Regions from separate parts of the Novosphingobium sp. BL-S-33 genome, predicted to be linked through region 1. Evidence: predicted binding sites of a transcription regulator. Region 1 holds the regulator's gene; the other holds the start of a gene.
The links. The regulator LexA, encoded in region 1, represses DNA repair genes until DNA is damaged. The targets are predictions, from matches to a motif close to GTTCCNCNCTTGTTCT.
Positions count from the first base shown of each region.

Region 1 (15,452 bases):
AGGCCCAGTCCCAGCTCCTCGGCCATTGCCTTGAGGTTGGCTTCCAACGCCTCGAGGGTCCATTCGGACTCTCCCGAGAGACGTTCATGCATTACGGCAAGGCGCGTACGCGCTTCGTCGGTCAGCAGCGCCTGCGCCTTCTCGCTCATGGCGAGCGGGCGCTTGGCGAATAGGAAGGCCGCGCCTTCGGCAAGTTCGTTGAGGTCCTTTGCGCGGACCTTCAGCACCGGCATGGCCCGCGTCAGCAGGGTCATGTCCGGATTGTCACAGCCTGCTGCCTCAAGGCGCGGCAGGACGAGGCCGGCAAGCCGGGCGTCATCCGCTTCGCGCAGGTAGTGGCCGTTGAGATTTTGCAGCTTGGCAATGTCGAAACGCGAGGGCGACTTGCCGACATCGGCCATGTCGAACCATTCAACAGCCTTTTCGCGGCTGATGAACTCCTCGTCGCCGTGACCCCAGCCGAGCCGCAGCAGATAATTGAACAGCGCTTCGGGCAGGATGCCCATCTCATCGCGATAGGAATCGACGCCCAGCGCGCCGTGGCGCTTGGAAAGCTTGGCGCCATCCGAGCCATGGATCAGCGGCACGTGGCCATAGACCGGCACGTCCCAGCCCATGCCGTGGATGATCACGAGCTGGCGGAAGGCATTGTTGAGATGATCGTCGCCGCGCAGGACGTGCGTGACGCCCATGTCGTTATCGTCGACCACGACTGCCAGCATATAAGTCGGCGTTCCGTCCGAACGCAGGATCACGAAATCGTCGATCTCCTCGTTCTTCACGGTAACTTCGCCCTGGACCAGGTCCTGGATCGTCGTTTCACCCTCGCGCGGCGCCTTGATGCGCACGACATAGGGCTTTTCTGCGGGCCAGGCCGAGGGATCGGCGTCGCGCCATTCGCTGTCGATGCGGAACGGGCGGCGCTCTTCCTGTGCCTTCTGACGGCGTTCGGCGAGTTCCTCGCTCGTCAGGTAGCAGCGATAGGCGTGCCCCTTGGCGATGAGTTCGTCTGCGACTTGTGCGTGCCGATCCGAGCGGGCGAACTGGAACACTGCCGGTTCGTCGCCGCCGAGGCCCAGCCAGTTCAGCCCGTCGAAAATCGCCTCGATCGCCGGTTCGGTTGAGCGGGCGCGGTCGGTGTCCTCGATGCGCAGGAGGTACTTGCCGCCATGGTGGCGGGCATAGAGCCAGTTGAACAGCGCCGTACGAGCGCCGCCGATGTGCAGGAAACCCGTGGGCGAGGGGGCAAAGCGCGTGACGACGGGCTTTCTGTCCGTCTGTCCGCTCGATGCGCTACCGCTTGCCATTGTTATCACCTTCCGTCCTTATGTCGGCCATGGCCAGCCTAGCCGCCACGACCGATGATCCCGTTTTTCCGGCCTCTGCCGGAGGCGCTGCGTTGCAGCATCGCCCATGGATCAGCCAGAGCCACATGTCGAGGTGTTTGGTCGGTGTCGAGTGTTTTCTTTCGAACTGCGGTTTCGACAAGGCGCCGTGGCTTACAGTGGGCTTTGGGGCCGGAATTGCGGGCTGGTTTGGGCTGCCCCGGCCTCTCTATTGGATTGCATTTTGCGCAACTTGTGCGGCTACCGCAACTGCTGCCAGCGTCTGGCGGCACGGTCGGGCCAACTTTCCGCTGGTGCGACGTGCGGTCATGTCGATGGCGCTGGCTTTGCTGTTCGGTTGCCTGGCCGTGTGGGGCCGTTCCGAGCTGGTTGGCGCGGCGCCGATTTCGCGCTCCTTATCGGGTACGTTCATGGCCCGCGTCCTGTCGGTGGAAGAGCGGCCGGCCCAGGAACAGCGCCGGTTTGTGGTGGCAATGCGGGAGCCGGCGACCGGCCGTGCGATAATGGCGCGGGTGACTGTGCCCAATCGATTCGGCGCTCTGCACGCCCATTCGGGATCACAATCGCAAGTCGGGCCGGGCGCGTTGATCCGCTTCCGTGGCAGGCTGGTTCCGCCGGCTTCTCCGCTCATCCCAGGGGGGTACGATTTTGCTCAGGCAGCGTGGTTTGCGGGCCTTTCCGCAACGGGCAGCGTCCTCGCGCCGATTGAGGTCTTGAACGCCGGAACGGGGGGAGACCTTTTGGCTGCCTGGCGGGAAGATCTGAGCGGTCATATCCAATCGAGGCTACCGAGCGGCAGTGCAGGTATCGCCGTGGCATTGGTTACCGGAGACATGGGGAGCATTTCCCAGCAGGATGGGCAGGCCATGCGCGATGCCGGGCTGGCGCATCTGCTTTCGATCAGCGGTCTGCACGTCAGTGCGGTTATCGGCGCCGTCTATTTTCTGGTGCTTCGCCTGCTGGCGCTTTCGCCCGGATTGGCGTTGCGCTGGCGGCTTCCCATTCTGGCGGCAGGCGTGGGCGCACTCGCTGGCATCGCCTACACGTTGTTGACGGGATCGCAGGTGCCGAAGGTACGCTCCTGCGTGGGATCGCTCTTGGTGCTCACTGCACTGGCCATGGGGCGGGAGGCTTTGTCCGTCCGCCTACTGGCAGCCGGCGCCTTTGTTGTCATGCTGTTATGGCCCGAATCTCTTGCCGGGCCGAGCTTCCAGATGAGCTTTGCAGCGGTTCTGGCGCTGATCGTGGTGGCAAATGCCGGTCCGGTGAAGCGCTGGATGGCGCCGCGTGAGGAAAGCATTGTGATGCGCCTTCTGCGCGACATTGTCCTTACGCTGGTGACCGGGATCGCGATCGAAGCCGTACTCATGCCGATCGGCCTCTATCATTTCCATCGGGCGGGCGTGTACGGAGCCATGGCCAACATCGTGGCAATTCCGCTGACGACCTTCATCATCATGCCGCTGGTCGCTGGGGCCCTGTTGCTCGACATCGCCGGACTGGGCGCCCCAGTCTGGTGGCTGGCGAATTGGGCCATTGCACTGCTGCTGGACCTTGCTCACGGAACGGGAGGACTTCCCGGCGCCGTGAGGTTGTTCCCGACGATGGGAACGGGCCATTTCCTGCATTTCGTTGCGGGCGGACTTTGGTTTGCCTTGTGGCGTGGGAGAGTGCGATTTCTGGGGCTCGTTCCCGCAATCGCAGGTGCTCTTGGTCTGGCATTGCTGACGCCGCCGAACATCCTTGTTGCAGGCGACGGCCATTACGTGGGCGTGGTTGTCGACGGCGGAAGAAATCTGGCCCTCTTGCGCGAGAGCAAGAGCGATTATGCCATGGACAACTTCCTGGAAGTGGTCGGTCAGAGGAATGCTCCGCTTTCCCTGCCTCGGCGGCCGGAAGCACACTGCAATGCGGATTTCTGCGCGGTATCACTTGATCGTGGCGGCCGGACGTGGCGCGTACTGATAGCGCGCAGCGATGCCTATGTTCCTGTCCCGGCACTTTTGCGCGCGTGCAGTCAGGTCGATATCGTCATTGCAGATCGCCGCTTGCCAGGAAGTTGTCATCCCCATTGGCTCAGGATCGACCGACCTATGCTCAAGCAGACGGGCGGTCTCACCATCGACCTGTCTGGGCAGACAGTGCAGACCGTTGCCCAAGAGCAAGGCGGTCATGGCTGGTGGCGGCCTTAGAGCGTTTTTGAACAAGGCGGAATCACCTGACGACTCGGAAAACGCGACAAACCAAAAACTTGGAGCGTTTGATCCGATACAGTCGGATCAAACGCTCCAGATCGTCGTAGATGCAGGATTTCGCTGCTCGCTTCAGTGATAGCGGCGCAGAATCCCAGCGAGTTTACCCTGCACCTGAACTTCATCCGCACCGTAAAGTTGGGCTGTATATGCCGCATTGGCCGGGTCGAGCCGCACCTTGGGGCCTTCGCGCCGCAGGTACTTTAGGGTTGCCTCTTCACCACGGATGAGGGCGACGACAATCTCGCCGTCACGCGCGGTATCGGTACGCTTCACGAGGGCCAGATCACCATCGAGAATTCCCGCCTCGATCATCGAGTCGCCCGAAACTTCAAGGGCGTAGTGGTCACCGGAACCAAGCAGGGCCGCCGGAACCGGCAGCATCGACTGACCCTCTATGGCCTCGATCGGCGCCCCGGCAGCGATACGGCCGTGCAGCGGAATCTCGATCACGTCGTTGGCCGGTTCGGGTGCCCGAGGAGCCGGACGCAGTGACGGCGCCGTCTCGCGCGGCGGCGCAGCTGCGGTAGTTGGCTTGCTATTGACGTCTTCGGGCTGGCGAAGAACTTCCAATGCCCGTGCGCGGTTGGGCAGGCGGCGGATAAAGCCGCGCTCTTCCAATGCCGAAATCAGGCGGTGCACGCCCGACTTCGACTTGAGGTCAAGTGCGTCCTTCATCTCTTCGAAGCTAGGCGAGACGCCGCTGTCTTCGAGCCGCACCTGAATGAACCGGAGCAATTCGTGCTGCTTGCGCGTCAACATCTGGCCTGCCTCACCTGCTGGGCCGCCGTCAGCGGCCTTGTTGCCATCGCGAAGAACACTTGCAGGTTCGTTCGCGAACAATGAGGGAACAATTAAGCAACGAATCCGGTAACGTCAAGCAATACCGCCATTCTGGAGCAAGTAGACTCGCACCGGATCGCCTGCCCCGGCAACTGGCGCACGCGCGGGGCGATCGATCAGGACATTGCTGGTGGCCAGCGAAGCCAGCGCGCCACTGTCCTGAACGACTTGCGGGGTGACGTTTTCTCCGTCCCACACGCCCCGCAGGAATTCGCGGCGATCGCCGGTCGCGGGTACGGGGCTTGTTAGCAGGGCGAGCATGGACATCGACGTCGGCCGGCCCGCGCCCAATAGCGCGCGCAGGACCGGCAGCAGGAAGTGATACGCGGTAATATGGCTGGAAACGGGGTTTCCGGGCAGTCCGATAACGAGTTGGCTGCGCCGGCCTTTGGCTTTCCGGGCGACCAGGATCGGCTTTCCCGGTTTGATCGCTACGCGCCAGAAATCGAGTTTGGCGCCCCAGGCTTCGAGCGCCGGGCGCACCAGGTCGTGCTCGCCGACGGAGGCGCCCCCGCTGGTGACGATCACGTCCGAATCCGCCGCCGTCTGGAATGCTTTGACCAGTGCTTCCAGTTGATCCTCGACCGGTCCGATCCTGTCGACTTTCACAGGCAGATTGCGCGCCATGGCGGCGAGCATGGCGCCATTGCTGGCGGGGATCTGATGCGGTTCGCAGCATTCCGGGTCGGAAGCCAGTTCGTCCCCGCTGTCGATCACTGTGAGGTGGGGAATGCGCCGGACAGGAAGGTGTTTGTGGCCGGCTGCCATTGCGAGCGCCGCCTGCGAGGATCCGATCCGAACGCCAAGTGGAAGGATTTCCTTGCCTTCGGGGAAGTCCATGCCGCGACGGCGTATGTGCTTGTGCGCAGGGATGGGTGCCTCGCCGGTTAGCGAGATGCGATGCTGTTCGCGGGACAGATCTTCCTGGAGGATGACCGCCTCGGCGCCCGCGGGCATCAGTGCGCCGGTGGAAATGCGCACGGCCTGACCCGGTGCCACGGTTGCGTCGTAGGGATGACCCGCCGCGCTCTCACCCACCACATGCCACGGGCCGGTGAGGTCTTCGGCGGTGACTGCGTAGCCATCCATCGCCGAGACATCTGCCGCCGGTTGGGTGCGGCGAGCCAGCATGGGTTCGGCAAGGTAGCGGCCCAGCGCACCCTCTATGTCAACGCGCTCGATCGGCAGGGGGTCGACAAGCGACAGCAGCTTGGCCTGTGCGTCTTCGAGCGAGAGCATTGGATGTCCGGCCATCAGGCAGTGCCTTCCAGAGTCCAGTGTCCCGACTTTCCGCCGCGTTTCTCGATGAGCCGGATTTCGCTGATAACCATGCCTTTATCGAGCGCCTTGGCCATGTCGTAAATTGTCAGAAGTGCGATGGAAGCTGCTGTAATAGCTTCCATTTCGACACCAGTTTTGCCGGTGAGGATGGCCGTGGCGGTTGCGCGGATGGCGCTGTCTTCGAAATGGAAATCCACGTTTACCGCATCAAGCATTAGCGGGTGGCACATGGGGATCAGATCGGCGGTCTTCTTGGCGGCCATGATCCCGGCGATGCGGGCTGTGCCAAGAACATCGCCCTTGGGCGCGTTTCCGAGGCGGATCGCTTCGAGGGCGTCCGGCGTCATGGAAATCCGGCCAGATGCCACGGCGAGGCGTTGGGTTTCGTCCTTGGCGCCGACATCGACCATGCGGGCGGTTCCATTCGAATCGATGTGGGTCAGGCTCTTGGTCATGTTCAGCCTTCGGCTTCCGCAAGGTGACTCAGTTTACATGGTCCTGAGAAAGATGCCGCAGCCGCGCCGGATCGCTGGATTCGCGCGGTTTTTCTGGAAGTTCTGCAAAGGTCCATGAAGGACCGATGGCAGATTTTGTGCGAGTAGGACAGGGATTGCGGCGCGATTATCGCAAGATCGATCAGGCAGGTATTTGGGTTTCGTGGCAGGACAGCCTGCATGACACGAAGCTCGAAACAGGATGAACATTCGCGCCGCCGCTATTTTGACCGGATGGCGCGCGTGGTCGAGCGGATCGATGCAGAGCAGGACGCGTCGCCGGACCTAGAAACGATCTCAGGATGGGCCGGATTCTCGCCGTACCATTTCCATCGTCAGTTCCGGGCGCTGAGCGGAATGCCGGTCCAGCGTTTCGTTCAGCTTTCGCGGTTGCATCGGGCGGGTACGAAGCTGGCCTATCAGCCCCGCACGCGGGTTACCGATGCCGCGCTGGATGCCGGTTACGAAGCGCCGGAAGCCTTTGCCCGCGCCTTTCGCGCGTGGATCGGTCAGACGCCTTCGGCTTTTCGCGCTGGGCCGGACTGGTTGGCATGGCAGGCCCTGAGCGACACACTCCAAGTGGCAAGGAACAGGACAATGGTTGAAACCACGGCAATCGACGATGTCGAGATTCGCGAATTTGCGCCGATGCGCGTGGCGGTCATGGAGCATCGCGGCGACATGGCAAAAATCGGCGACACGATCCGGAGATTCATCGACTGGCGGCAATCGGCGGGCTTCGTGCCGCCAGGCAGCCGCACGTTCAATCTCTTCCCGACCGTTCCGCGCACCACACCGATCGAGGATCATCTGGTCATGCTCTGCGCGTCGGTACCGGCATGGTTCGCCGGTGACAGCCCGGCCGGCGTGCGTGTAGATGAGATTCCCGGCGGTCGCTATGCGGTGCTGCCGATCACGGGCCCGGCAATGGACCTGGAGGAATCCGCGCTGTGGCTCTACCGCGAATGGTTGCCCGCCAGTGGCGAGAGCCTGCGCGATTATCCTCTTTTCTGCGAGCGCGTGCGCCTTTACCCGCAGTTTTCCGCGACCGAGGCGCTCACGGAAATGTTTCTGCCGCTGTCCTGACCGGCGCGCTGATCAGGCCCCGGTGAGCAGAGCCCGGGTTGCCGTTTCCACGTTCGCTTCGCGCATCAGGCTTTCACCAACAAGGAAGGTCCGCGCACCGCAACCTGAGAGTCTTTCGAGGTCGGCGTGAGTGTTGATGCCGCTTTCGCTGACCAGAAGCGTGCCCTCGGGCGCCAGTGGCGCAAGGCGTTCGGTGGTGGCGATGTCGGTGACGAAGCGCTTGAGATCGCGGTTGTTCACGCCGATCAGCCGCGACTTCAGGCGAGCGGCGCGCTCCATTTCAGCTTCGTTGTGAACTTCGACGAGGCAGTCCATGCCGCGTTCGTGGGCGGCGGCTTCGAGTTCGGCCATCAGCACGTCGTCAAGAGCGGCGACGATGATGAGAATGGCGTCGGCGCCGATCGAGCGGGCTTCGGCCACCTGCCAGGGATCGACCATGAAGTCCTTGCGGATCACCGGCAGCGTGCAGGCGGCGCGGGCGTCCATAAGGAAGTCCTCATGGCCCTGGAAGTAAGGCGCGTCGGTCAGGACCGAGAGGCAGGCGGCGCCGCCGCGCTCATAGGCGACGGCATGTTCTGCGGGACGAAAATCAGGACGAATCAGCCCTTTGGAAGGCGAAGCTTTCTTGATTTCTGCAATCAGGGCAAAGCCGTTTTGGGCCTTGGCACGCAGCGCCGCTTCAAAGCCGCGCGGGGCGCTCTGGTGCGCGGCGTGGGCATCAAGGTCGGCCATGGTGGCCACGGTCTTGCGCTCGGCAACTTCCTCGCGCTTGGTGTCGCAGATCTCGGTAAGCTTGTCGGACATCGTAAACCTTTCGCGCGGCTCAGCCCTTGAGCGCGGAAATCCAGCAGTTGAGCAGGGCATTGGCGAGGCCCTTGTCGATGGCTTCGGCCGCTTCCTCGACGCCTTCGCGCCAGGTCTCAGCCTCACCGGCGACGATCAGGGCACCGGCCGCATTGAGCAGCACGGCATCGCGATAGGCGCCGTGTTCGCCCATGAGCAGGCGGCGCAGGGCTTCCGCATTGTAGGCCGCGTCGCCGCCACGGATCGCGCCGACGGGTGAGACGGGCAAGCCGACATCCTCGGGCCCGACGCGGCGCATCGAGAGTTCGCCGTGCCGGATCTCGGCCACTTCGTTGCCGCCCGCGAGGCTGAGTTCATCCAGCCCTTCGTCGCCTGAGATGACGAAGGAGTGATCGCTGCCAAGGCTCATCAGTGCTTCGGCGTAGATCGGCACATAGGCCGGGCGGGCGATACCGACGAGCTGGCGGCGCACATTCGCCGGGTTGGCTAGCGGGCCCATCAGGTTGAAGATGGTGCGGCGGCCGATCGCCTTGCGGATCGGCATGATCCTGCCCATCGAGGGATGGTGGCGGGCGGCGAAGAGGAAGCAGATGCCGAGGTCGCCGAGTGTCTCTTCCGCCGTCTCGGCCGCGCGGTCGAGATTGAGACCGAGCGCTTCCAGCGTGTCCGCCGCGCCGGCCTTGGAACTGGCGGCGCGGTTGCCGTGCTTGGCGACCGGCACGCCACAGGCCGCGACGACCAGCGAAACCGCCGTCGAGACGTTGAGCGTGTGGTGACCGTCGCCGCCGGTGCCGCAGACGTCGATGGCGTTTGCAGGGGCATCGATCGGGATCATGCGGGTTCGCATGGCGCGCGCGGCGCCGGCGATCTCGCTCGCCGTCTCTCCGCGCTCGGTCAGAGCGAGGAGGAAGCGGACCACGGCGTCGTCGCCCACGCGGCCATCGAGAATGGCACCGAAGGCCTCTTCGGCTTCGGCTTCCTCGATGGGATGAAGGGGATCGGGCAGGATCATCGTCGTCATGCCGCGGCGAGCCGTGCGGGCATTCGGGCTTCGATGCCGCAGAGGTTCAGGAAATTCGCCAGCATCGCGTGGCCGTGCTGGGTAGCGATGCTTTCCGGGTGGAACTGCACGCCGTGGATCGGCAGCGCCGTATGGCGGAAGCCCATGACGTGGCCGTCATCGGAGCGGGCATTGATCGTCAGCGTCTCGGGAACGTCCTCGACGATCAGCGAGTGATAGCGCGTGGCGGTGAAGGGCGAGGGCAGTCCTGCGAACAGCCCGGTGGCGTCATGCGTCACGGCCGAGGTCTTGCCGTGCATCAGTCCGCCGCGCACGACTTTACCGCCGAAATACTGGCCGATCGACTGATGGCCAAGGCAGACGCCGAGCAGCGGCTTTCCGGCATCGGCGGCTGCGCCCACGAGGTCGAGGCTGATGCCTGCCTCATTCGGGGTGCAGGGGCCGGGCGAGATCAGGAAGCCCCGCGCGCCGCTGGAGATCGCCTGCCCGGCCGAAAGCGCGTCGTTGCGCACGACTTCGACTTCGGCGCCCAGTTCCATCAGGTAGTGGACCAGATTCCAGGTGAAGCTGTCGTAATTGTCGATGACGAGGATCATGATCCAGCCTTTCCAGAATTGGCCCCGATAGCGGCCTTTGCGCTTTTCTCGACAACGATCAAGGGGCCGAGCGGCGGACCGCCGTCGACACGCCCGTGATCAGGGTCCCAAAGCGAGGAGACGCTGCCGTCGAGAAACAGCGCGTTGGGGCAATCCAGCTTGTCGCGAAACAGCCGGGCGAGCTTGCCGAACGAGACCGGCTCATCCGAGATCACGAAATGGGCCCGCCCTTGCCGGTCGACACCAACGGCATTGCGCAGCTTGAGCGATTGGCCGTCTTCATCGATCCGGGGATGAAGCTTGCCGTCGATCACCAGCATTGGACCGGACTGCGTGCCGAAGTCGGGGCGATGGTTCACTTTGCTCGCGAACTGGTCGGTCGTGCGGATCTGCCAGTGTCCGGCGGCATCGCCGAAGAATACGCCGTTGGGCAAGAGGTGGAAATTGCCCCAGCCCTTGTTGGTGTTGAGCGTATGGACGCGCTCGCCCTCGATCGCGGCATAGCCGATCGGCTTGCCGTCCCCGTCGAACATGCCGCCGTTCATCGCGAAGGCGACTGCCGGGCTGCCCGACGGCCGCCCGACCGCAAGCTGCGAGAGGCTGCGATAGGGCGCGCCGTTCTTCGGCCCCAGAACGAGGTGGATCGTATGGCGGCCGGGCGTGGCAGTGCAGTGCGTGAAGCTCGCGCCTTCGAAGCTGGCGCCCTCGCATGGCGGCGGCGGTGGGGCTTCCGCTCGCCGCTGCGGTTGCTGAGCGCCCGAGGAACAGGCAGCGAGGGTTAGCGCAGCCGCAAGAGCGGCGGCCCTCATTGGCCGAAGCCCGGCTCTCCCGCCACGCGGATGGCCTCGCGCGCGGCGGCGAACAGGGCGCCGGACTTGGCCTCGCACTCACGCTGTTCGTAAGCGGGATCGCTGTCGGCAACGATGCCCGCACCGGCCTGGACGTGAAGCACGCCGTCCTTGAGCACGCCGGTGCGCAGGACGATGCACGAGTCGACGGAGCCGTCGGGCGCGAAATAGCCCACGCCGCCAGCATAGGCGCCGCGCGTTTCGGGTTCGAGGCTGGCGATGATCTCACAGGCGCGGACCTTGGGTGCGCCCGAGACGGTGCCTGCCGGGAAGCCCGCGAACACCGCGTCGATGGCGTCGTGCTTGGCCGTGTCGAGCTGGCCGATCACGTTCGAGACGATGTGCATGACGTGGCTGTAGCGCTCGATCGTGTAGCTGTCCGTCACTTCGACGCTGCCGGCGGCGGCGACCCGGCCAACGTCGTTGCGGCCAAGGTCGAGCAGCATGAGATGCTCGGCGCGTTCCTTGGGATCGGCGAGCAGGCTCACTTCGTTGGCCTTGTCCTCGGAGACGGTCTTTCCGCGCGGGCGCGTGCCGGCGATCGGGCGGATCGTCACTTCGCCCTCGCGAACGCGGACGAGGATCTCCGGGCTCGATCCGATCAGCGCGAAGCCTGGCAGGTCGAGGAAGTAGAGGAACGGAGACGGGTTCACGCGCCGGAGCGAGCGGTAAAGCGCGATCGGCGGGAGCGGGAATTCGCAGGTAAAGCGCTGGGCCAGCACGACCTGGAAGATGTCGCCCGCCTCGATGTAGTCCTTGGCGCGCGTGACCATGGCTTCGTAGTCGGCGGCGGCCATCATCGGCGTCCGTACCGGCTCGGGAAGGTCCGTCACGGCGGGCGCCACCGGGACAGGCGCGGAAAGCTTGCGCAGCGCCTCATCGATGCGTTCGGCCGCCATATCCACAAGCGTTTCGGGCTTGCCGTTTTCGGGCCACAGCGGGGCGACGAAGAACAGCTCGTCGCCAAGCCGGTCGAAGATCAGGATCAGCGAGGGGCGGACGAAGAGCATGTCCGGCAGCGCCAGTTCACTCTGCGGTGCACGGGGCAGCTTTTCGACAAGACCGATGGTCTCGTAGCCGAAGTAACCGACCAGGCAGGCGAGAGCCTTGGGCAGCTCGGCCGGAACCTCGAAGCGGCACGATTCCACCAGTGCGCGCAATTCGGCGAGGGCATCGCCCGGGAGCGCCTCGAAGGCGTCCCGGTCATGCTGCCACTTGCGATTGATCGCGCAGGAGTGGCCATCGGCGCGGAACACCAGATCGGGATCGAGGCCAAGCAGGCTGTAGCGCCCGCGCGTCTCGCCGCCTTCCACCGATTCGAGCAGGAAGTCGCCGCGCCCTTCGGCAAAGAGCCTGAGCGCGGCCGCCACGGGCGTTTCGGTATCGGCGACGAGACGGCGCCAGAGCAGCGCGGGCTTACCCTCGCGCAGCCGTGACAATGCCTCTTCGCGATCCGATTCGCGCTTCATGCCGATGGGTGTCCTTCTTTGGGGGTTACGGGTTAATCGGTCAGTTCGCCGGCGTGGTGCCGCCAAGCTGGTCGCGCACCGTCTTGAATGCGGGGGCGTGCTTCTCGGAGCCGACCTGCTTGGTGATCGCCTTGGCGAGCGCGTCGGTATAGGCCGACCCGAGCTGGCTGGAGAGTTCGCGCTGCGTACCCTGCACGACAACCGGGTTGCCCTGGCTGGGTGTCTGGACGTCGTTGAGCGCGACGACGAACCAACCGCGTCCGCCACCGGCCGACTGCACCTTCACGGTGCCCTTGGCCATGTGGAACAGCAACGAGACCGGCGGCGGAACCTGACGGCCCTGGCGCATGGCTTCGGTCAGCATCGGGCGGCTCATGGCCACGTCCTGCACCGGCGGCAGCGTCTTGCCGAGCGCGGCGACGGCCTCGTTCAGCGACTTGCCGCTGCGCACGGCAGCCTGAACCTTGAGTGCGGCTGCCTTGGCGTCGACCGAACCCTTGTCGAGCTTCCACGCCTCGGTCACGTCGGTGACGATTTCCTTGAACGGGGCAGGGGCGGAGGGGGTGATATCGGTCACGTCATAGATGACGTAGCCGGCGGTGGTCGGAGCCGTTGTGCCCGGGGTGAGCTGGGCAAGCTGCGGCTTTTCCTGCTCCATCGAGAAAGCGGTCGAGAGGATCGGCTGAAGCTGGGCAGGAGCGGTTTCGCCGGGCTTGCCATAGACGGCGCCCGTAGCGGTGATGGGCTGGGTCGCGCCGACCGTAGCGCCGATCGCCTTGGCAACTTCGACAAGGCTCGCGCCGCTCGAGAACTGGTCGTCGATGCGCGAAAGCAGGTCGGTGAAGGCCGCGCGCTGCTTTTCTGCGGTGAGCTTGGTGACGATGTCGGCGCGAACGGCGGCGAGCGGACGCTCTGCGGTCTTCTGTTCCTGCTCGACACGGATCACGTGCCAGCCCAGCGCGCTCTTCTGCGGAGCGGTGAGCTTACCGGTCGGCGTCGCGAAGACGGCGTCGGCAACTGCCGGTGAGAACTGCGCGGAAAGCTGGTCGTGGCTGAAGAATTCGAGGTTGGCGGCCGAAAGGCCCTTTTCCTTGGCGGCCTGTTCCAGCGACTTGCCGCCGGCGACTTCGGCAACCACGGCCTTGGCGGCGGCTTCGGTCGGGACGATCAGCTGCGTGATCTTGCGGTCGTCACGTGCGGCATAAAGGGCGACCTTGTCCGCTTCGTAGCGCTTGGCGATTTCGGCATCAGTCGGCGCGGCGACGTTCTTGAGCGTGTCCTCGCCGAAGATGGCGTAACGGATCACGCGGCGTTCGGGGCGCACGAACAGGTTCGAGTGAGCCTTGTAGAACCTTTCGAGTTCGGCCTGCGACGGTGCCTGCGTGGGCGCAAATGCCATCGACGGCACGGTCACGACCTGACCCTTCCGGTTCTCTTCCAGCAGCGACGCGTAACGCGTGGCAAGCGAGAGCGGCATGGTCGCGCTGAACTGCGCAGGGATCATGAGCTGCTGGGCGATCAGGCCCTGGCTGAAATCGTCGCGCAGGGCCTGCTCGGGAATTCCCTTCTGCGCCAGCGCCTGCCGGAAGGTGGTCTGGCTGAACTTGCCGTCCACACCCTGGAATGCGGGGATCCGTGCGATTTCGCTGTCGATGAGGCGCTTGCTGGCAATAACGCCGTTATCGTTACCGAACACGGCAATCGCAGTGCGCGAGATGATCTCGTCGAGGATACGCTCAAGACCGCCCTCAGCGACCAGCATCTTCATCGTTGCTGTCGGGTTCTGGGCCCGGATCTGCTCAAGCTGCGAATTGGCAGCCGAGGTCAGCTCGGTGGCTTCGACATTCTTGCCGCCCACGGTGGCAACCGCCGTGGCGCTGCCCAGGCCTGCGGAGTTGCGCATGCCGTTGATGTCCCCGCCGGCAAAGGCGAGCGTGATGAGCACGAGTACCGCCAGGGCAATGCCGGCACCGATCTTGGACTTCAGGAAGTTACGGAAGAATGAGAGCATGGACCGGGCCGATCAGCGTGGAGAACGAATATACGGACAAGCGCAAAGGCGAAACCGATGCGGGCGCAGGCTTTAGGGGGCGCAATGCGATCCTGCAATGGCTGACCTGCAGTGGTTGGCGTGGAGAGTGCAGGGGTATGGCGCTCGCCGGGCGGCAACTCGGCGCAATTCGCCCCGTCCCGGCGGTTTTGCGTGTTCTGGGGCGGCGCGACTTTTGACAAGTCGGGCCCGGCTGCCTAGCAGCGCCCCGCAAGCGTTCGGCTGATTCCCGCCCTCGGCGGTAGAACTACGTGGCCGGACGCAGACCAAAAAATGATTCAGGGTTTTTGTTAGATGGCTGCTCTGCCTTACATCGTCGGTAACTGGAAAATGCATGGCACGCGCGCGATGCTTACCGAGGCGCGCGCGATTGACCGGGCTGCCGCACGCTTTCCCAAGGTGCAGGTTGCCCTCGCTCCGCCCGCCACGCTGATCTTCCGCATGCGCGACGCTGTCGAGCTGATCGGCGTCGGCGGTCAGGATTGCCGTTCCGAGGAGAGCGGCGCTTTCACCGGCGATATCTCCGCGCCCATGCTCAAGGATGCCGGTGCGGACTTCACCATTCTCGGCCACTCGGAGCGCCGCACGCTCCACGGCGAGAGTGACGCGCTCGTGAAGGCCAAGGCCGAGGCCGCGCTGGGTGCGGGCCTTGCGGTGATTCTCTGCGTCGGTGAAACCGAAGCGCAGCGCGACGCGGGCGATGCCGTCGCCGTGGTCGCCGCGCAGCTTGAGGGTTCGTGCCCGCGTACCGACGGGGCGCCCGAAAAGCTTTCGATTGCCTATGAGCCGGTCTGGGCCATCGGCACCGGCCGCGTACCTTCGATCGAGGACGTGGCCGAAATGCATGCAGCGATCCGCGCAAAGCTCGTCGCGCTTTATGGCGAAGGCGGTGCGGACGTGCGTATCCTTTACGGCGGCTCAGTAAAGGCTGAGAACGCGGCCGAGCTGCTCTCCGTGCCCGACGTGGGCGGAGCGCTGGTTGGCGGTGCCAGCCTGAGCGCCGAAAGCTTCACGGCCATCATCGGCGCCGCGGCCCTGCTGGACGCCGACTGACACCGAAATGTTGCGCTTTGCCGGAAGCGAACGGGCAGCGATGTCGTTCGAATTCCGGCTGGTGGCTTGCGCAGGGGCGCTCCAGCGCCTATCTGCGCGGCTTGAATCGCGGGACGAGCAATCGCCCCCTCCGAAAGATCGAGACTTAACACGATGCTGTTCACTTTCCTGACCGTGGTCCAGGCCATCGTTGCCCTGCTTCTTGTGGTCGTGATTCTGATTCAGAAGTCGGAAGGCGGCGGCCTTGGTGTTGGCGGCAGCCCCTCGGGCATGCTTTCGGCGCGCGGCGCGGCGAACTTCCTGACGCGC
Region 1 covers NZ_CM166474.1:2,718,159-2,733,610, reverse strand. Annotated here, with positions in the region: gene gltX (glutamate--tRNA ligase) at 1-1,307, opposite strand, end outside; gene AC1VVM_RS12750 (ComEC/Rec2 family competence protein) at 1,289-3,538, shown strand; gene lexA (transcriptional repressor LexA) at 3,671-4,360, opposite strand; gene AC1VVM_RS12740 (molybdopterin molybdotransferase MoeA) at 4,475-5,695, opposite strand; gene moaC (cyclic pyranopterin monophosphate synthase MoaC) at 5,695-6,177, opposite strand; gene AC1VVM_RS12730 (AraC family transcriptional regulator) at 6,397-7,302, shown strand; gene trpC (indole-3-glycerol phosphate synthase TrpC) at 7,315-8,106, opposite strand; gene trpD (anthranilate phosphoribosyltransferase) at 8,126-9,118, opposite strand; gene AC1VVM_RS12715 (anthranilate synthase component II) at 9,124-9,723, opposite strand; gene AC1VVM_RS12710 (phosphodiester glycosidase family protein) at 9,720-10,532, opposite strand; gene AC1VVM_RS12705 (anthranilate synthase component I family protein) at 10,529-12,040, opposite strand; gene AC1VVM_RS12700 (peptidylprolyl isomerase) at 12,081-14,051, opposite strand; gene tpiA (triose-phosphate isomerase) at 14,385-15,143, shown strand; gene secG (preprotein translocase subunit SecG) at 15,300-15,452, shown strand, end outside.

Region 2 (15,452 bases), 870 kb from region 1:
TGTAGCGCGAGGAGCGTTCATGGGCGACGAGGATGGCCTGGCCGTATCGGGCGAAGAGCATGAAGTCGGCCTCCCAGTGGCCGGGCCGGGACCGATCCGCGGCCTCGTCCGGGCGCATGGCGATGGGTTGGCGCTTGGCGATGAAGCGGACCGAGGATCCGCCGGGCTTGCGGCGCCATCCGCGGCGGGCCTTGGCGCGGGGCAGATAATGGCGCCATGATCGATCGTTCGTCCGCCTGATCTGGGCATGGATGAAGCGATAGATGCTCTCGTGACTGATGATACGCACGCCGGCCTCGCGGGCCATGCGGCCGGCGATCTGCTCGGGTGACCAGCCGGCCGCGAGGCGGCCCAGCACGCCCTCGCGCAAGGCCTGATCGCGTTCGAGGCGCATGCCCGACCAGCGCCGGGCGCGCGCCTGCTCTTGCGCATAGCCGGGCCGATAGCCCACCGTGCTGCCGCTGTTGCGCTTCAGCTCCCGAAAGATCGTCGATGCCGAGCGATGCCGAGCTGCCGCGATCTGGCGCAGCGATTGCCCGTCTTCATGAAGACGGGCAATCGTACACCGCTCTTCCAGATCAAGCTGTTCGTAAGCTCTTCCCATGACAACACCATAACCTGGTGTTGCACTTCGTTTGTGAACTTGGCGGATCCCGCTTCTTGCGGCTGAACGAGAGGTTGCAAAGAAGCGGGGCCCCCGCCTTCGCGGGCGCGACGGTTCTCAATTCCGCGACTATACCTAAGGCCGCAGGACCACGCGGCCGTAGACGCCGCCCCGGCGGGTGAAGGCCCAGGCCTCGCCCGCCTCGCAGAGCGCGAATTCGTGTTCGACCGGGATTTCGACTTCGCCGCGCGCGACGCGGTGCAACTCGCGCTCGACGAGTGCATGGACCGCCGGATCGTCCATTGGCGCGAAAAGGCCGATGGCGAAGTGCGCGAACCTCGGGTCCCGGTACTGGTTATCGCGGCGGAAGCTGGCGTAGCGCCCGCCCGAGACCGTCAGGCGCGACAGTATGTCATAGTCCGCGCCCAAGCCGGTATCGACGACGAAATCGAAGCCGCGCCCGTCGCTCGCCTCCAGGCAGGCGGCCAGCACGTCATTGCCGCACCTGTCGATCAGGTGGGAGAGCCCGTAACCGGTCAGGGTATCCTGGCGAGAGGTGTCGGCGGCGATGCCCGTCACCCGCGCGCCCGCCTGCGCTGCCGTCTGCAACAGGATGAGCCCGATGGCGCTGGTGACGCCGTTGATGAGCAGCGTCTCGCCCTGCCTGAGGCCGCCGCGCGCGAAAAGCGTGGCATGGGCCGAGGCGAAAGCATGGGGCACGGCCGCCGCGAACGCCGGGTCGATCCCTTCGGGCAAGTGCCAGACGGTCGCCTCCGGCACGGCGAAGAGTTCCGCGAAGGCGCCGCCGGGATGGTGGCCGACAACCCGGTCCCCCGCGGCGAAGCGCGTGACCGCAGGCCCGGCCGCGATCACGGTGCCGACAGCCTGACATCCCGGGATCCGCGTGGGCACCGGCGCCGGCAGGGTGGCGGGGTCATGCGTGTCCACGCATTCCAGCGAGGCCAGCTCCACCTCGATCAGCACGGTATCGTGGCCGATCGCGGGCTTTGTCGCCGGGGCATAACGCAGGTCGATCCTGCCGTTGCCGCCGTGCTGGAAAACCGCGTTCACCTTGCCCTCCGCATCATGTCTGGCTGGATGGAATTACAGAATATAGTATACAAATTGTGATGTCCACGCGATGGGGCTGGAAGCGAGCGGGCCCTGCGCTCATTCGTCGACCTTGACCGTTGCCACGCCGCTGCCGCGTACGGGCAGGTAGAGGCCCTGACCGGCCGCCCGGATCGTGCCGGTGTGCACGTCCTGAACTTCGGCGCGGATCAGCAGCTTGCCCGCGCGCTTTTCGGCAATGGCACGGTCGATCTTGCCGAGCAGTTTCTGGAAGTCGTTCTCGAAGTTCTGGCCCAGCGCATCCGCCAGCGTGGCGGAGAGTTCGGGCCCATTGGCGAAGCTCAGCAACAGATCGCTGCCGACCATGTCGATCCCCCCGCTTACGTGCAGCGCGGTGAACGCCACCTTGCGGGAATCGGGAGCATTCGCGGGCAGGGCGGTCAGCCAGACGGTGCCGCTCGATTTGCCCAGATAGCCCCTCGTCCCCTCGACCGAGAGTTCGATGCCCACCGCGATCCGCCCGCCGGTGGTGCCGTAGATCGTCGCCTTGCGGAACTCGGCGCGCACGGCACCGCCGCCGGGCACGGTGAACGGCCGCTGCTGGCGCTTGACCAGAGCCTTCATCAGCACCGGCTCCAGCTCGCGATAATCGGCGATCACCGGGATGAAGAAGGCGATCCGGCCCGCCTCGCTGGCGAGGGGGCGCATCGGTGGCAGCGCTGTGGGCTGCGGATCGTCCCGCCGCTCGCCGACGAAGGTCTCGGTCAGCGCCTTGAGACCGAGCCGCAACTGCAGGCGGTGCCCGTTCACGGTATAGCCGCCGTATTGCAGCTCCTGCGGCGTGATCCGCATCCACACGGGCGGATTGCGCTTGTTGAGTTCCACCGATGTGAAGGCCGCTGCCCAGGCCTGCTCGATCTTCGGCCGGACGTTGATCTTGGCCAGTTCCGCGCTCAGCTGCTTTTCCAGCCCGGCCACGATCGGGGCGAGCTTTTGGTCGGCAGGCTTGGACAGGTCGATGCGCTTGCCGAGGAAGTCGAGGTGCGGGCTGTCGATCCAGTGATAGGAGATCTCGACCTTGCCGCGCAGGTGCCAGTCGGGCGTCAGGTCGAGACGGACGCGCGCGCGGGCCTCAGCGCGGGCGCTCGCGGTCTCGTGCTTGAGCACGCCGCCGATGTCGCGCGCCTGCACTTGTGCGACGATGGGAATGGTGAAGACAACCTCGTTGCCGGTCCCGGAGAAGCGCAAGGCCCCGCGCCGTGCATCGCCGACGATGTCGCACTTGATCTTCGGGGTCTTGATCTTGACGAAGGCCACTTTGACCCGCTTCGAGGGCAGGCAGTCCAGCCCGGTCTGGTCGATCGACCAGAGCGTGCGCGGAATTTCCCGCTCCAGCGCGGGGCCGAGCGGGGAAATGTCTGCCTCGACGGGGACTGTCAGCAAGGACGCCTGCGGTTCGATGACGATGGCGTCATTGGCGCGGGGCGGCGGACCTTCGCCGGACGCCTTTCGGTGACACCCGGCAGGCGCGAGCGCCAGCACCAGCAGGCCGAGAGCGGCGGAAACGCGCTTTGCCTTCATCTCACCTCGGATCCGGCCGCATTTCCATCCCGCGTAAATACGCGAGGTGCCGCTGTGGTTCCAGTCATGCGAAAGTCTGAAAAACCGGAAATTCCGGCAGGGAATTGGCCGGTGCCCCGGCGAACATGCCCGAGCGGGCGTTGCTCAAACGGACATTCAGGTCGCGAAAAGCTGGTCCAGCTGCGCGAAGGCCTTCATCTCGATGGCATTGCCCGAAGGGTCGCGGAAGAACATGGTTGCCTGCTCGCCCGCCTGACCGGCGAAGCGGATATAGGGCTCGATTCCGAAAGCGACACCGGCTTCGCGCAGGCGCAGGGCCAGCGCTTCCCAGTCTTCCATGGACAGCACGATGCCGAAATGCGGTACCGGCACGCCGTGACCGTCTACCGGGTTCGAAGCGCGATCCCCGCGCGCCATGTCCGGTACGAGGTGGGCGACGATCTGATGGCCGTGGAAGTCGAAATCGACCCAGGCGTCGCTGCTGCGCCCCTCCCGACAGCCCATCAGCCCACCCCAGAACGCACGTGCGGCGTCGAGATCATGGACGGGGAAGGCGAGGTGGAAAGGGCGCAGTGCCATGGGCCGGATCTTACGCGCCGCTCATGCGGTTCGCCAAGAGGGGCCGGTCAGAAGTCAGCGGCAGCGTGAATAGTCGCCGGCGCGGCAGGCGGCGACATCGCGGCGCCATCTCGCAAGGTCGGCCTCGTACTGGCGGCGGGCTTCGGCGTAATCGCGGGCGCCGTCGTCGCTGGCGCTGCTGCGCCGGGCATCCGGCGACTGCCGATAGGCCTTCCAGCCTTCGGCATACTGCGCATCACGTTTGCGCACATAGGCCAGCTGGTCCTGATTTAGCTTGCGGATCACGGCGCGATCGCGGGCAATGGCCTCGGGCGTCATGGTCGGATCGCGTGGATCGTCGGCATGCGCGGCACTGGCGATGCCGAATGCGAAAACCGGTGCAGCAAGCGCCAGAAGGATGGGCGACCCCCTCATGTAATTCTCCGTCCCTGAAGGTGTTTGCGCGCATCTGTGACCACGCGAACGGGCCGGCGCAAAGCCTATGCGACGAATGGTGACGCGCGGGGACGGACTGTGCGGCGCCTGCGACAGAAAGAGGATTTCTCGGGGAACCGGCCCCGAGCCGGAGCCAGGAACCACGGGTCATGAAATGGAAAGCGCCGCCCCCGCATGGGGGAGCGGGGGCGGCGCATTCAGGGCGTTCCGATGCGGTCAGTGATCGGAACGTCCGGTGGCCGGACCCTTGGAGATGGCAAGGGCGGCCACATGGTCGCCGCGATCGCGAGCGGCGAGCATGGTGTCGCGCGCCGTATAGGCCCGCTGCGCGCTTTCGCTGCGGCAATCATGGATCTGGGCGCGCCCTTCAAGATCGCCGATGTCGGCGTGGCCGCAGACATGATCGATTGCCGAATTGATGCGCGCATCCAACCGCGCGCGTCCTTGCGGGGAAGTGAGGTCAAGGTCGGCATACCGCACCAATTCGGTGGGCCTGTCGCCATCCGTCATGGTGGCGGCAACGGTTTGCGCGAGAGCCGGCGATGCGATCGGCAGCGCGGTGCAAAGCAGCGCGACACCGGACCACAAAGTACGGGTGGAAACGAATTGCGAGGTTTTGCGGCTGTTAAAATGCGTCATGCTCGTATGCTCCGGTCGGTCCGGGGGAATCCCGGCACGGTGGTGGATTGCGAGCGACCCTCATGGCGTTGCTTCGTTATTGTCGGCCGCTTTGGTGGCGGTCTTTTGAACGGTGTTTGGGAGGGATGGGCCGACCTGGGTGACCGCGAATTGCGGCGCACGATGCGGCATCGATTCCCCCGAGACCATCCCGCAATGCGCGGACGGCCTCCTCTATTTCTCGATTGTGAAACATTAAATACAGTGACGGAAAATTAATTCCGCAACGTACAAAGTAACTGCAAGCTGGCGTAATCCTATTGCTCGGACAGTATTGCCTATACAACAGGGCGCTTGCCGAAAATTTCAGTCTGCTAACTCAATGATGCGTCCCGCCGATCCGGAAAGGGCAGGACCGGCGGACGCAAGGGCTCAGCGCCGGGCAAAGACCGCCATGGTTTGCGGGGTGCCGGCCGAAGCAAGGGTCTGGCCACTCGCCCGGGCGGCCATGTGCTGGGCGAAGAGTTCGTCACGTGCCGCATAGGCACGATCGGTGGACTCATCGCGGCAGTCCCGCATGTGGCTGAAGTCGTCAAGATTGCGGACATCCGCGTCTCCGCAGACCGTCCGGACCGCGGAATCGAGCCGCGTGGTGAGCCGGTCGCGGCCCGCCTGGCTATCTAGATCGAGGTCGCTGTAGCGCACTTCGACGCGCGGAACGTTCGGATCGATGGCGCGATTCTTGACAAGGACGTCTTCTGCCATGGCCGGCGCGGCCAGGCCGAGCGCGGCACCGAACAGGACGGCGGAAGCGAACAGGGAAACCTTGGTCATCTCAGGTACTCCTCCTTTAAGGGCGCAGTCGGCCTTTCGCGGAACCTCCCTGTCCCACGATGCAAATGAACTGCGACGACCCTGGTGCGATCTGAAAATTCTTGTTTTACAGGCGCGTTGTGCGCACCTGCCCCGCCGTGAACTCACGTTGTGAATCCAAGCTGTGAATTCGATCGGCAATAAGTGCGTTAGCCTGTGCGACGTCCCGGGCCGGTTCATTCACCTGACGATCTACTTTGTCATGCAGGTCGACATAATAGCAAAGGGTGAGTCGTTACTGTAATCAGGCAGCGTCTCTATTACTGATTGGGATGACGGTTTCAAGTCTGCAAACTAACGGATCGGCAAACGACATTGCACGACCGATAGACGACATTCGATTGCCGACGAACGGCGTGACCGGTGGAAGCGGCGCCGAGGGGAGGGCGGGGGGCGGCATACGTTGCAATCGGGCCTGCCGTTCCCACATGGCTTCGCGGCCCCCATTTTGCGGCGCAGCGTGCCTTGCGTATCGTGAACAAATCTGGAACATATCTCCCCCATGAGTCTCTCCCACATCACCGTACGCGGCGCCCGTGAGCACAACCTCAAGGGTTTCGACATCGAGCTCCCGCGTGAGAAGCTGATCGTCATCACCGGCCTGTCGGGTTCGGGGAAATCCAGCCTCGCGTTCGACACGATCTACGCCGAGGGCCAGCGCCGCTACGTGGAGAGCCTCTCCGCCTATGCGCGCCAGTTCCTGGAGATGATGCAGAAGCCGGACGTCGAGCATATCGACGGCCTCAGCCCCGCGATCTCGATCGAGCAGAAGACCACCAGCCGCAACCCGCGCTCCACGGTGGCGACGGTAACGGAGATCTGGGACTACATGCGCCTGCTCTGGGCGCGCGTGGGCATTCCCTATTCGCCCGCCACGGGCCTGCCGATCGAGGCGCAGACCGTCTCCAACATGGTCGACCGGGTGATGGAACTGCCCGAAGGCACCCGCGCCTACCTGCTCGCGCCGGTCGTGCGCGGCCGCAAGGGCGAATACCGCAAGGAATTGGCCGAGTGGCAGAAGGCGGGCTATACCCGCGTGCGCATCGACGGCGAACTCTACGCCATCGAGGACGCCCCCGCGCTCGACAAGAAGTACAAGCACGACATCGAAGTCGTGGTGGACCGCATATCGGTCAAGGACGGCATCCAGACCCGTCTTGCCGACAGCTTCGAACAGGCGCTGAAGCTGGCCGAGGGGCTGGCCTATATCGACCTTGCCGATACGACGGTGGCGGAGGTTTCCGGTGCTTCGACAAGCTCGGCACGAGCGGGGAAGGGGGGGCGCTCCAAGTCCGCTCAGCCTGAGCCTGTCGAAGGCCAAGCGCAACCGAAGGGCATGAAGAAGGTCGGCCTGCCGCCGAACCGCATCGTCTTCTCCGAAAAGTTCGCCTGCCCGGTCAGCGGCTTCACCATCGAGGAGATCGAGCCGCGCCTGTTCTCGTTCAACGCCCCGCAGGGCGCCTGCCCGGCTTGCGACGGATTGGGGGAGAAGCTGCTGTTCGATCCGCAACTTGTGGTCCCGAACGAGCATCTCAGCCTCAAGCAGGGCGCCGTGGTGCCCTGGGCCAAGTCCAACCCGCCTTCGCCTTATTACATGCAGGTGCTCTCCAGCCTGGCCGAGCACTTCGGTTTCGACCTCACCACGCCGTGGGACGCGCTCTCGCCCGAGGTGAAGATCGTCATCCTCTACGGCACCGCGGGCAAGGCCGTGCCGCTGACGTTCAAGGACGGCAAGAAGGAATACACGGTCAACAAGCCGTTCGAGGGCGTGATCGGCAACCTCAACCGCCGCATGATCCAGACCGACAGCGCTTGGATGCGCGAGGAACTGTCCAAGTTCCAGACCGCGCAGCCCTGCGAAACCTGCGAGGGCAAGCGTCTCAAGCCCGAAGCGCTTTCGGTGAAGATCGCCGGCAGCGACATTGCCGACGCCGCGCGCCTTTCGGTGGCGGACGGCTTCGCATGGTTCGGCAATCTTGAGGAGAAGCTGACCGCCCAGCAGCAGCAGATCGCCAAGGCCATCCTCAAGGAAATCAACGAGCGCCTCGGCTTCCTCAACAACGTCGGGCTCGATTACCTCAACCTCGACCGTACCAGCGGCACGCTGTCAGGCGGCGAAAGCCAACGTATCCGCCTCGCCAGCCAGATCGGCTCGGGCCTGTCGGGCGTGCTCTACGTGCTCGACGAACCCTCGATCGGCCTCCACCAGCGCGACAACGACATGCTGCTGGAAACGCTCAAGCGCCTGCGCGACCTGGGCAATACCGTGATCGTGGTCGAACATGACGAGGACGCGATCCGCACGGCCGACCATATTGTCGACCTTGGCCCCGGCGCCGGCGTCCATGGCGGCGAAGTGGTGGCCGAAGGCACGCTGAAGCAAGTGCTCAAGAGCAAGAACAGCCTCACCGCCGCCTACCTCAACGGCACGCGCAAGATCGAGGTGCCGACCAAGCGCCGCAAGGGCAACGGCAAGAAGATCGTGGTCGAGAACGCCCGCGCCAACAACCTGAAGAACGTGACGGCAAAGTTCCCGCTCGGCACCTTCTGCTGCGTCACCGGCGTTTCCGGATCGGGCAAAAGCTCGCTCACCATCGACACCCTGCAGGCCGGCGCCGCGCGCCAGCTCAACGGCGCGCGCGTCGTCGCCGGGGCGCATGACCGGATCACCGGGCTCGAAAACTGCGACAAGGTGATCGAGATCGACCAGTCCCCCATCGGCCGCACCCCGCGCTCCAACCCCGCCACCTATACCGGCGCCTTCACCCAGATCCGCGACTGGTTCGCGGGCCTCCCGGAATCGGAAGCACGCGGCTACAAGGCCGGGCGCTTCAGCTTCAACGTCAAGGGCGGCCGGTGCGAGGCGTGCCAGGGCGACGGCCTGATCAAGATCGAGATGCACTTCCTGCCAGACGTCTACGTCACGTGCGAGGAATGCCACGGCAAGCGCTACAACCGCGAAACGCTGGAAGTGAAGTTCAAGGGCCACTCCATCGCCGACGTGCTCGACATGACGATCGAGGACGCGGAGGAGTTCTTCAAGGCCGTGCCGCCGATCCGTGACAAGATGCACATGCTGAACGAGGTGGGCCTCGGCTACGTCAAGGTCGGCCAGCAGGCGACCACGCTGTCCGGCGGCGAGGCGCAGCGCGTCAAGCTCGCCAAGGAACTGGCCCGCCGCTCCACCGGCCAGACGCTCTATGTGCTGGACGAGCCAACCACCGGCCTCCACTTCGAGGACGTGCGCAAGCTGCTCGAAGTGCTCCACCGCCTTGTCGAGCAAGGCAATTCGGTGGTGGTGATCGAGCACAACCTCGATGTCATCAAGACCGCCGACTGGATCATCGACATGGGCCCGGAAGGCGGCGTGCGCGGCGGCGAGGTGATCGCCGAAGGTACGCCGGAGGATATCGTCAAGGTGAAGAAGTCCTTCACCGGGCACTACCTGAAACCGCTGCTGGCCAAATGACCGGCCCGGCGCGCCGGGCAGGCAGTCCGGCGCGGCCCTTCACGCCGAAAATGGAAGTGTGAGCCGCATCACGCCCCTTGCCCATGCAAGGGGCGTAGTGGCACGCTCAGTCGATTCGTAATGTCAACCGCGCCATCCGGGCGCGAGACTTTCGAACTGGCGCCTGTTTCTGGAGGGAGACATGCGCGCGAACAGCAGAGCCAATGCAGTCACCCTTGCCGTCCTGACGGCGGCGCTTGCAGCCATGCCGCAACCCCTTGCCGGCGCGAGCTGGGCCCCGCGTTCGGCGATTGGCCCCGTGGCGGACGAAGTCGGACCGGGTGGTTCCTCGACGACAGCGCCGACGGTCCCGTCGAGCGCACCCCCGCGCAGCGCGCTGCCCGCGCCATCCCTTCGCTGTGAAGACGTGCGCGGCGATGCGCCCGGCAAGACCCTGCGCCGTTCCGGCGTCCTCGTCCTGCTGCGGAGCAATGGCCGCACATGGCGGCTCAATCTCAAGCCGTCCGAAGTGCGGCGGGGCTACGCTACGTGGAGCAAGCCGCACTATGTGATGATGTAGGCCTCGCTTGGCCGCTTTGCACTCCAATCCGGCCATCAGGGCAATTGTTTAGATTTCCCGGAAGCGGTCATTGCTGGGCACGGTAGCAACGGCATTTAAGTCAACGAATGCCGACCACACCCATTCTCGCCCGTGCAACGACCCCATAATGACCGATCAGTAACAAACGGCACTTTGTCTCGCCGCAAACGAAAAGCTGGCAGGCCAGTAACATCATTAAGACTAGCCGAAAGATTTCGAATGTGGCAACACGCCGATGATTTGTAATGTTTGCATGAGATAGTTTTTGACAAAGCTTGTAGATCTTCCTGCCGCTGATGAGATGAAGTATTTCCTGAGGGGTAGTAGCTACTTCAACGCTGATTTCCCAAATTATATCAGCTTCGAGCCCATCCTTGAGGCTGTATCGAGTGTGCTCAAGGGAGGTGATTACAAAGAACTGGCCGACGGTAAGCCAGAAAAAATGTCTGGTGTGAACTATAACTTCATTGCCAACAAAGATGGTCGCTTTGCATGGCGGCCATTAGAATTGATGCATCCCGCAATTTACGTATCTTTGGTCAATACGATCTGCGAGCCAGATGCTTGGAAAACGATAACAGAAAGGTTCGCCGAATTCGAGGGCGGGGCTGTCACCTGTTGCAGTTCGGTTTTCTTGTCTGATGGCGACGAAAAGGATCAAGCTACGCAAATCAGAAAATGGTGGCAGACGGTAGAGCAGGCATCGCTGACCTACTCACTGGATTTTTCACATATTCTGCATAGGGATGTGACTGACTGTTACGGCTCGCTTTATACCCACAGCATCTCTTGGGCCTTACACGGCCTCGAGGCTGCGAAGGAAAGCAATGGCAAGAGCCTCTTGGGAGATAAGATTGACCGCCTTGTTCGCGGGGGGAGGTTTGGCCAAACAAACGGCATTTCCCAAGGCTCCGTTTTGATGGACTTTCTGGCAGAGCTTGTGCTTGGCTACGTTGACGAGTTGATCACAAAGAATCTCGAAGGAGAGAAAGACTTCATAATCCTGCGCTACCGTGATGATTACCGCATTTTTACTAACAGCGATCGGGAGGGCGAACGCATACTAAAAGTGGTCAGCGATTGTCTGCGAGAAGTCGGAATGAGGTTGGGCGTTGCGAAGACGTACTCCAGCACCAACGTCATCGAAGGTTCCATCAAGGTCGATAAGATCGCTGCTATCGAAATCCAAGACCTGGGTGAGACCAACGCCAGGACATTGCAGAAGCAATTGCTCCGATTACATTCATTCGGTCGGAAGTATCCGAGCAGCGGCGCACTAAAGCGGCTCTTGGCCGAATTGCACAAAAAGATCGCCGCACAAAAGATCGAGCCTGAAGATATAGAAGTGCAAGTGGCAATCGCCACAGACATAGCTGTCACGTCCCCATCAACTTTTCCGGTAGTTGCCGGTATCTTGACCCATTTGCTCGCCTTGCAAAAGCCAGAGGAGAAAGCCAGGCTATGGCGCAAGGTAAAGGCAAAGATGGGCGGTGTTCCGTACAACGGTTATCAAGAAGTCTGGCTGCAACGTGTAACAAAACCCGCTGCACTAGAGCTTGAATTTACGTCAAACGAGACAATTTGTAAGATTGTCGATGGCGAATCGGAAGCGTTGTGGAACAATGACTGGATATCTGGGGCCGCATTGAAAGAAGCCTTGGATGTTAGCAAAATCGTGGTGGCAGATGCGGCAAATACGCCGGAAGTGGTCGATCCATCAGAGGTAGAACTGTTCAACGACAATGCTTTTTCTCACAGCGGGTAAGCTGGCATCCTGCGAACGGCAAATAACCGTTAGTGCCACCTCTAAATCGGGCAGTCGCCTACCGGCCCCAAGCGGCCATCTGATGAACCCTCTCGTCGTGAGCTTGTCGGCAAGATGTCTCCGATACTTCACTTTCCTACACGTCCTCACATGCGATAAATGATCTGGTTCACCCCGGCGCCTCCGTGCCGGGGCTTTGGCTCCAGTCTTGGGGGTGAACCATGTCCGACCATTCAAACTCTTCGTATCCCACCGCTGCCGGGCGGGGGTGGATTCCGGGCTCTCGGGATATCGGGTTGCCGGGGGAGTCCTTTCCGCGCGGGCGGGGCGGTGGGCGCTCGGTCGAGGGCGATCCCGGCTTGCGCTGGGATGACGGGATGGGGCCGGGCTTTGGTGAGGCGCTCGGCGACGGTGCGGGGCAGGGCGCTTCGCGGGCGTCGGGCGCGGCGGGAAGGGTTGGGGAGCGCGAGGGCGATGGCCCTCGCATTTTATCTGGTTCCTCTACTTCTGGCGGTGGCGCTGTGGCTCGCCCCCTCCACCATCCTTCCTTCGACAAGCTCAGGATGAGCGGAGATGGTCCCCCTCCCCCGATGGGGGAGGATCTTTCACCTCACAATTCTTGGACCGCCGAGCGGAAGGTTCGGTTTTTGCACCGGCTGGCCGATAAGGGGGACGTGCGGGCGGCGAGTGCGGCGGTGGGGTTGTCTCGGCAGTCGGCCTACGTGTTGCGGCGGCGGGACGCTCTCTTTGCGCAGGGATGGGATGCGGCGCTGGTGCTGGCGCGGCGGCATGTCGAGGAAGTGCTGGCGACGCGGGCGCTCGATGGGGTGGAGGAGGCTGTCTTTTACCATGGCGAGCAAGTGGCGGTGCGACGTCGGTTCGATGCGCGGCTGCTGCTCGCGCATCTGGCGCGGCTCGACCGGGCAGCGGAGGAGACTGAGGCGGGCGCTCATGCCGATCGGTTCGACGAGGTGCTGGCGCTGGTGGCGGGCGCGGTGCCGGAGGGGCTGACGCCGATGGAGGACGACGCGGACGGTCTCGGCGATGCGCGGTTGCCGCCGGAGCGCGGGCGATACGTGGCGGAGCTGGGGGCCTTGCTCGTCGGGGAAGCGCGGGAGGCGTGGCTCGACGCGGTGGATGCCGGGGAGGAGGTGGCCGATGCGCCGGCTCTCGATCTGGAGGCGTGCCGGGCCCTGGCGGCGGGCGAGTGGGATGCGTGGCAGGGCCATGCTTTCGCGGCGGTGGACAGCGTGCTGGCGGGGGATGGCGCCTCGGTGGGCGGGCCGCCGATGGAGTTCAAGTCGCTGGATGGTGCGGTGTGGGGCGGCTCGGAAAGGGCTGGGCCTATTTGCGCTGGACCGTGTCAACTGTGTCAACCGCGCGGCGCGGCGGCGGCGCAAAAAAATCGAGCGGGCCGGGAACTCTATGACGCTGGCGATGTTTGTATCTGTGAAGGCCGGCGCGGTGCTTCCCCCACCCCCCTCCGATACCGCGTCGGCCTAACCTTCTTTCAGATCAGGCAGAATGGGCGATCAATCGTCGTCGCGGACGGCGATTTCGACTTTGCCGGAGCCGGCGCGCGAGATGCCGATCTTGTCGGCAGCGGCCTTGCTCAGGTCGATCAGGCGGTTCGAATGGAACGGGCCGCGGTCGTTGACGGTGACGATCACCGACTGGCCGGTGGCCGGGTTGGTGACGCGAACCTGCGAGCCGAGCGGCAGGGTGCGGTGCGCGGCGGTGAGGGCGGTCGGGTCGAAACGGTCGCCGCTGGCGGTGCGGTTGCCGGCGAGTTCGCGGCCGTAGAAGCTGGCCATGCCGGAACCGATGGTCTCGAATTCCTGCGTTTCGGGCTGGATAGCCTCGATCAGCGGAGTGGCGGGCAGGGCGGCCGGGGCCGGCGTCAGCGCGGCGGGCGGCACCATGGCTACCGGAGCTTCCGCCGCAGCGGGCTCGGAGCCCGGCAGCTTGACCAGGCGCCCCTCGGCCACGGCCGAAGAGGCGGGAGCTGCGATAAGCGCGATGCTCGCCAGAGCGAACCCGATGCGTTTAGCGCGAGCTTTAGGCGGCTGGTTTTGCTTCCCCGTCATAGGGATGGACTCCTACAGGCAGTTCATCGCCTTGAGGACCCATGCAAAAGCGGCCCGTCGCACTTTGGCAACGGGCCGCCCTATGTCGTTAAGACGTTGAAAGGATTCGGAAGGCCGAATCCGAAGGTATTTACTTGGAATCGCGCTGGGCCAGCAGGCGGAGTCGCAGGGCGTTCAGCTTGATGAAACCGGCTGCGTCCTTCTGGTCGTAAGCGCCGGCATCGTCCTCGAACGTGACGTGGCGTTCGGAGTAGAGCGAGTCCGGGGACTTGCGGCCGACGACCGAGGCATTGCCCTTATAGAGCTTGAGGCGAACGGTGCCGTTCACGCGGGCCTGGCTGTGGTCGATGGCGGCCTGAAGCATCTCGCGCTCCGGGGCGAACCAGAAGCCGTTGTAGATGAGCTCTGCATACTTCGGCATCAGCTCGTCCTTGAGGTGCGCGGCGCCGCGGTCGAGCGTGATCTGCTCGATGCCGCGGTGGGCGCGGGCGTAGATCTCGCCGCCCGGCGTCTCGTACATGCCGCGCGACTTCATGCCGACGAAGCGGTTCTCGACCAGATCGAGGCGGCCGATGCCGTGCTTGCGGCCGAGTTCGTTGAGCGCGGTGAGGAGCGAGGCGGGGCTCATGGCCACGCCGTTGAGCGCGACGCCGTCACCCTTCTCGAAGTCGATGGTGATGTATTCCGGCTCGTTCGGCGCGTCTTCCGGGTTTACGGTGCGCGAGTAGACGTAGTCGGGGGTCTCTTCCCACGGATCTTCCAGAACCTTGCCTTCGGACGAGGTGTGGAGGAGGTTCGCGTCGGTCGAGAACGGGCTTTCGCCGCGCTTGTCCTTGGGAACGGGGATCTGGTGCTGCTCGGCCCAGGCGATGAGGGCGGTGCGGCTGGTCAAGTCCCACTCGCGCCAGGGGGCGATGACCTTGATGTTCGGATCGAGCGCGTAGGCCGAGAGTTCGAAGCGAACCTGGTCGTTGCCCTTGCCGGTGGCGCCATGCGCGACCGCGTCGGCGCCGGTCTCGTGCGCGATTTCGATCAGGCGCTTGGAGATCAGAGGGCGGGCGATCGAGGTGCCGAGGAGATAGTCGCCTTCATAGCGGGCATTGGCGCGCATCATCGGGAAGACGAAGTCGCGCACGAATTCCTCGCGCAGGTCGTCGATGTAGATGTTCTCGTCCGGCAGGCCCATCATCTTGGCCTTGGCGCGGGCGGGGTCGAGTTCTTCACCCTGGCCGAGGTCGGCCGTGAAGGTCACCACTTCACAGTTGTAGGTGACCTGAAGCCACTTGAGGATGACGCTGGTGTCGAGGCCGCCGGAGTAGGCGAGGACGACCTTCTTGATGCTGTCGGACATGGGAACGGGCTCCGCAGAAATGCGCTGGATTCGGCTCGCGCGCCTAACAGCCCCCGCCCCCCAGTGCAATAACGCGCAACGGCGGGCGGGGTGAGAGATGTCCCTCAGCGGTTAGGAAGCGCGGCTTCGGCCTTGCCCATGTAGTCGCGCGTGATCGGCAGCGTACCGCGATTACGGGCGTATTGAATTTGATAGTTGCACATGCCTCCGCTCTCGAACGCGGCGGTGGCGCCCGAGAGGTAGAAGATCCACATGCGGTAGAATCGCTCGTCCATCATCGAAATGATCGCTTCGCGATTGGCGACGCAGCGCTTGTACCATTCGCGCAGGGTGAGCGCGTAATGAAGCCGCAGGTTCTCGACATCGGTGGCGATGATGCGGAATTTTTCGCTCGCCGCCACGGTCTCGCTCAGCGCGGGGATGTAGCCGCCCGGGAAGA
Region 2 covers NZ_CM166474.1:3,589,724-3,605,175, reverse strand. Annotated here, with positions in the region: gene AC1VVM_RS16625 (IS30 family transposase) at 1-604, opposite strand, end outside; gene AC1VVM_RS16620 (quinone oxidoreductase family protein) at 740-1,675, opposite strand; gene AC1VVM_RS16615 (DUF4403 family protein) at 1,775-3,256, opposite strand; gene AC1VVM_RS16610 (VOC family protein) at 3,413-3,835, opposite strand; gene AC1VVM_RS16605 (hypothetical protein) at 3,890-4,249, opposite strand; gene AC1VVM_RS16600 (UrcA family protein) at 4,487-4,909, opposite strand; gene AC1VVM_RS16595 (UrcA family protein) at 5,321-5,722, opposite strand; gene uvrA (excinuclease ABC subunit UvrA) at 6,264-9,230, shown strand; gene AC1VVM_RS16585 (hypothetical protein) at 9,412-9,789, shown strand; gene AC1VVM_RS16580 (RNA-directed DNA polymerase) at 10,076-11,575, shown strand; gene AC1VVM_RS16575 (hypothetical protein) at 12,181-12,804, opposite strand; gene AC1VVM_RS16570 (septal ring lytic transglycosylase RlpA family protein) at 13,108-13,662, opposite strand; gene AC1VVM_RS16565 (argininosuccinate synthase) at 13,793-15,013, opposite strand; gene AC1VVM_RS16560 (class I SAM-dependent methyltransferase) at 15,118-15,452, opposite strand, start outside.
Region 2: uvrA (excinuclease ABC subunit UvrA) is a predicted target of LexA. The motif match lies at 6,237-6,252, and genes of this name have one in related genera.